Regions from separate parts of the Vagococcus sp. WN80Y genome, predicted to be linked through region 1. Evidence: predicted binding sites of a transcription regulator. Region 1 holds the regulator's gene; the other holds the start of a gene.
What was found. Region 1 encodes NrdR, which represses ribonucleotide reductase genes. Its sites were predicted from a motif close to ACACNATATATNGTGT; they were not measured.

Region 1 (3,189 bases):
AATTTTGTTTATGGTAATTAGTCGATTTACGAGGAGTGCTCGCTTGTTTTTGAGCTGCTGCCCCAATTTCTTTCACTTTTGTTAACGCCTCTTCCGGTGAAACTATATGCGCCTGAGCCCAATCGTTCGCAATTGAATTGGCAAACTTCTGATTTAATACGGCGTTACCTTTTCCTACTAATATGTAATGAATTAACACATTAATTACTGCGTCAGGCAAACCTGATTGCTTAACCAAATTTTCGACTGCCCAACGTTCTTCGTTTGCGACAAACCCACCTTTTTGCTTCTTTATGGCACTTAAAAAAATCATGGGTGAAATACTCTCACTAGAAGTAATCACTTGAATTTCACCATCATTGTAACCTTGCAATTTTAGCGTGTTGCGACGACGAATTAGTTGATCATCTAGAGACAATTCTTTCGCTTGCTCTTCCATAGCCATAGGCGCTTGTTTTTTAGCACCATGATACTTTAAGACCACACTTTTTCTAAGTTGGTTTATAGCAACTTTATTAGTGATGAAATCAACTTCATTTTCCACTAAGTTTTTCATATCCAGTTCGTTAATACCGTAAAGCTGATGTAAGGTAAAAACTGTCTCCTTTAACTCCTGTTGAATTTGCTCTTTATCAATGTACAAGCCGTCCAAAAGACTAACAAAATATGGCCAGTCAAAACTGTCTGTCACACTCGAAATTTTCGACTTTGTACTCCCTTGAAATGCTTCCTTCGCCTGATTAATCGTCTCTTCATGGGAAGCTAAACTTTCTTGATTAAGTTGATACACATCTACAAACTTTTTAGTGACTTCTGTAAACTCAGTAACATCTACTTGCGGAATAGCAAATCGCCTGATTAAAGCTTGATAGCGTTGCTCCCCCACACTAGCAAGGAGTAAGAGTGATAAGACATCATCATTAAATAGATCATCAGCTTTTAAAGGCGACTGCAATTCATAAATGAACTGACGATGTCCTGCTTTTTCTTTAGCAAAAACTCGCAATAGCCCTATTCCTTCTAGCTTCACTCGAGCGTTAAACAAGCGAGGTAAATCAATATTTAATTGATTGAATAAATCAGAATGTCGCATCTCATAACTATCATACTCAAACTCATCAACTGCCGTCAAAAAAGTGTGATAAATGCTAAATGCATCCATACCAATAATCGGCTGGTATAAATAACTCAATAAATGTTCATCATGATTAGTAATCGGAGCTGCCAATTTGACAGTAAAACTGTCTTGCGGATGAAGTTGCTTCCACGAACTATTCAAATCGCTACCTCCTTTATTTCTTATGATGCTGGCGGTTCTTCTTCTTTATTCAAAATGTCCTGCATTTCTTTTAAGAAGACCCCCATGTCCTTGAACTGACGATAAACACTTGCAAAACGGATATAAGCTATTTCATCAAAATCAACTAAATACTCCATTACATATTCGCCAATTTTTGTCGTAGACACTTCATTTTCACCTAAACCACGGACTTGATTTTCAACCTGATCCACAATTTGTTCCATTTGTTCCATTGAAACTGGGCGTTTTTCGGCTGATCGAATCAACCCTCTTAATATTTTGTCACGATTAAATTCTTCACGTCCACCATTCTTTTTAATAACTAATAATGGTGCTGCTTCTATCCGTTCAAATGTTGTAAATCGAAACCCACATGACTCACATTCTCTTCTTCTTCTAATGGCACGGCCTTCATCAGCAGGTCTACTATCGACGACACGGGACCCGTTATATTGACACTTTGGACACTGCATCTTTTCCACCTCGTGTATTCTATCTATTTTAATAGGTAAATATCTTTTTTATACAGTTATTATAACATGAAAACTAGTGAATGGTATAGTCCTTATACACTGATTAATACAGAAAGAACGAACCTCTTGGTATTTTTCAAGAGGCTCGTTCTTTTGTTTTATTTTAGCTTAAAGGCGTCCATCCACTTCGCTAGTTGCTTCTCTGTTTCAATCACAGTACCAGAATTATCAATCACATAATCTGCAAGTTGTCGTTTCTCATCAATTGACATTTGACTCGACATCCGTTTTTCGGCTTCTACTTCCGATAACTGATCACGCTTCATTAAACGATTTAACTGAATCTGCTCTGACACATAAACCACCATCACCTTATCAACCTTTTCATCGTATTTAGCTTCATACATTAAAGGGACATCGACAACGACCAGTGGTACCTTCTTATCTACCCACTGAGCTATTTCTTTTGAAATAGCATAATCTAATTCATCATGAAGAATTTGATTCAAAAGCTTCCGTTTCTCCTCATCTGAAAAAACAAGAGCCCCCAATTTTTTTCGATTCAAGCTGCCATCCTCACTTAAGATAGTCTCACCGAAACTCTTACTAATTTTTCTCAAACCAACTGTCCCTGGCTCCACAACTTTCCTGGCAATAATATCTGAATCCACAATTGGAATATTATGACTAGCAAAATAACGAGCAACCGTTGACTTCCCTGTCGCAATACTTCCAGTTAATCCTAATACAACTGTCAACGGTCTCACCTGACCTTTCGTTGATGCAATTTTTGACAATTAGGACAGTAATGAGTTCCCCGTTGCGCCACTTTCGTTTTAATTATAGCAGTACCGCAACGTGGACAAGGGACTCCTGTTTGTCCATATACATTTAGCGACACTTGAAACTTCCCAGCCTCGCCAAGAGCATTTTTATACGTTCTAATGGTTGTTCCACCAGCTTCAACAGCCTGACCTAACACATCGATAATAGCATGATAAAGATCTTGAACCCCTTTCGCTTTCAAGCTAACTGCTGGTTGTTCCGGATGAATCTTCGCTTCATAAAGAGCCTCATCTACATAGATATTTCCTAAACCTGTCACTAGCTTTTGGTCCAATAATAGCGGTTTAATAGCTTTATTAGACTTTTTCAATCCCGCGGCAAATTCCTTTAAGAAAAACGTCTCAGGAACTGGTTCTGGACCCAATTTTAAAATTCCGCCATACTCTGATGCCAGCCCCTTTGGCAAAAGTGCCATCCGACCAAACTTTCGAACATCTAAGTAACGTAACTGAGTGCCATCAGTGAAATCAAACAATACATGAGTATGTTTGGCCAGCTCGTCCTCTTGCTGATGAAACTCATATTTGCCCTCCATTCGCAGATGAGAAATCATTTCATAATGAGTGAAGT
Region 2 (3,189 bases), on a different contig from region 1:
TAATCTGCATCAGCATGTTTTTTCTATTAGCAATTGGTTTAACAACTTCTTATTGGTTACTACTACTGTTTGTTCTATGTTTAGGGATTGCTTCTGTCGTGCCACAAGTAATTATTCCATATTCGGCCCATTTAGCAGAGCCAAAAGCAAGAGGGCAAGTGTTAGGTACCGTGATGAGCGGGTTATTAATCGGGATTCTTTTATCTCGAACTATCAGCGGGATTGTTAGCTCATATTTTGGCTGGCGTTCAATTTATTTTTTAGGCGCTAGTTTACTTCTGGCTCTCCTAATTAGTATCACAGTATTTTTACCTAGAAATATTCCACCCGTGACGAGTTCATATGTGACTCTTTTAAAAAGTTTGCCACAATTAGTAAAAAGTCAAAAAGTATTACGTGAATCAGCTTGGAATGGATTTTGTATGTTTGGTTCGTTCAGTGCTTTTTGGACATCATTAATTTTTCTGATGGAGTCACCAGCATACAATCTAGGGGCAAAAGAGGCGGGCTTACTAGGGCTAGTAGGTGTGGTAGGCGCATTGATTGCACCGATGGTAGGTAAAGTAGCTGATAAAAAAAGTCCTCGTTTAGTTATTGGCATTGGCACACTTTTATCCTTTAGTGCTTACTTGATCTTTGCTTTAGTTGGACAAAAAATGGTTGGTTTGATTTTAGGGATTATTGTCATAGATATTGGCAATCAGGCGGCGCAAGTTGCTAATCAAGCTCGGGTTCAAGGGCTTGATGATGAACATCGTAGCCGAAATAATACGATCTATATGTTTGCTTATTTTGTGGGCGGGGCTTTAGGTTCTTTTTTAAGTGTTTCTGTTTGGCAAGTGTTTGGCTGGTTAGGAGTTTGTATGGTAGGGCTCTGCTTTCAAAGTTTCGCTTTATTAGGTCACTATCTTGTTTATAGAAGAGCATAAGAGAGTAATCAGAAGAAATTCTGATTACTCTCTTACTTTGTCTGTATCTGACTATCAGCCTTGTAAGTTAATAAGAATCAGCGAATAGTTTTAACTCGTTTTTTTGCTGTTCAGGTAGTCTATTATATTCGATTAAATCGATTGCCCCCTGCAAGCAGTAAAGATGAACAAGACAAACTTCAGGGTAAAAGGCTTTTAGCTTAATAAAAGCTCCTTTACTACCAATTTCTTTCAATTCTTCGACGGATGAGATGCCAACAGCAGTTAATTTTTTTTCAATAGTAATGCCGATATTAGGCAAGGTTGATAGACGCGTCATGGATGTGTCACCTCCAACGTTTTTCTTCTTATTATTCAGTATATCAAAAAACGGATGAATAAGAAATAGCTTGTTGAGTTACTGTTTTAATTAGTGAGAATGTTATAAATTAGTTTAATGTGAAAAAAGTTTTTTGTTACACAAACTGTGGAACACCTCTTATTATTGCTTTCATAAATTTTTTCAATAATAAATACACACTACATATAGTTGTCAATAGGTATATTATAAAAAAATAGCACAATATATGGTTGTAAAAATAGCAGAAGTGATATAAGATATATGAAGAGAAATATAAAGGGGTTTGATGTTCGATGATGGAATTAGCTGGAAAAAACGACGATATTGTGTACTTAAATTCAAAGGTAGCTACTATTCAGGTTGTTAAAAGAGATGGTCGTTTAGTTGAGTTTGATGATAAGAAAATTTATGATGCGCTATTAAAAGCCGAGGAAAAAATTCAAGGAGAAATTCAACCACTTGCCCAAGCCAGAATTCAACACATTGTCCAATTAATTGACGATGAGATTGCCGAGCGTTTCACTGAGAATGTTAAAATATACGAAATTCAGAATATTGTGGAGCATATTTTATTAGGACAACAAGAGTATGATTTGGCAGAAGAATATATTAACTACCGAACTCATCGTGATTTTGAACGCAGTAAAGCAACAGATATTAATTTCACTATCAGCAAATTAATTGATAAAGATCAAGCAGTAGTCAATGAAAATGCTAATAAGGATAGTGATGTCTTTAATACGCAACGTGATCTGACTGCTGGGATAGTTGGAAAATCGATTGGTTTGAAGATGTTACCGCCACATGTGGCAAATGCTCATCAAAAAGGCGATATCCATTACCATGATTTAGATTACCACCCTTATACACCGATGACGAACTGTTGTTTAATTGATTTTGATAGCATGCTAAACAATGGCTTTAAAATTGGTAATGCAGATGTTGAAGCACCTAAGTCTATCCAAACAGCTACGGCTCAAATTTCGCAAATTATTGCGAATGTCGCCTCAAGTCAATATGGCGGGTGTTCAGCTGATCGAATCGATGAATTATTGGCACCTTTTGCGGAAAAGAATTATGAGAAACATCTACAAGATGCTAAAGAGTGGATTGCAGATGACAGCCAGCATGATGCTTATGCTAAAGCAAAGACGAGTAAAGATATTTATGATTCAATGCAAAGCTTGGAATACGAAATTAATACGCTATTCACATCAAATGGTCAAACACCATTTACATCATTAGGGTTTGGACTTGGACTAAATTGGTTTGAGAGAGAGATTCAAAAATCCATTTTACAAATCAGAATTAAAGGATTGGGCCAAGAACACCGCACAGCTATTTTTCCTAAGTTGATTTTTTCAATGAAAGATGGCGTTAATTTAAAGGAAACAGACCCGAATTATGATGTGAAGCAATTAGCGTTAGAGTGTGCGACAAAACGGATGTATCCTGATGTTTTAAATTATGATAAGTTAGTGGATTTGACTGGCAGCTTCAAAGTGCCTATGGGATGTCGCTCATTTTTACAGGGGTGGAAGGACGAAGAAGGCAAAGAAGTTAATGCTGGACGAATGAATTTGGGCGTTGTCACCCTTAATTTACCACGGATTGCGATGGAGTCAGAAGGCAATCAAGACAAGTTTTGGAGTATTTTAGAAGAGCGCTTGGGAATCATGAAAGATGCTTTAGTATACCGAATTGAGCGTTGTAAAGAAGCAACTCCAGCAAATGCGCCGATTCTTTATATGTATGGAGCCTTTGGCAAGCGGCTGAAAAAAGATCAATCAACAAATGAACTCTTTAAAAATAAACGGGCAACTGTTTCAATGGGTTATATAGGCCTGTATGAAGTAGCGTCACAATTTTATGGTGGAAACTGGGAAGCAAATCCTGAGGCCAAGGAATTTACTGTGTCAA

Region 2: nrdD (anaerobic ribonucleoside-triphosphate reductase) is a predicted target of NrdR. The motif match lies at 1,446-1,461, and genes of this name have one in related genera.

What each region holds. Positions count from the first base shown of each region.
Region 1 covers NZ_JCAQHY010000159.1:54,083-57,271, reverse strand. Annotated here, with positions in the region: gene AC5KOD_RS13785 (replication initiation and membrane attachment family protein) at 1-1,279, opposite strand, end outside; gene nrdR (transcriptional regulator NrdR) at 1,300-1,773, opposite strand; gene coaE (dephospho-CoA kinase) at 1,932-2,531, opposite strand; gene mutM (DNA-formamidopyrimidine glycosylase) at 2,537-3,189, opposite strand, start outside.
Region 2 covers NZ_JCAQHY010000162.1:64,412-67,600, forward strand. Annotated here, with positions in the region: gene AC5KOD_RS14825 (MFS transporter) at 1-929, shown strand, start outside; gene AC5KOD_RS14830 (TfoX/Sxy family protein) at 997-1,248, opposite strand; gene nrdD (anaerobic ribonucleoside-triphosphate reductase) at 1,563-3,189, shown strand, end outside.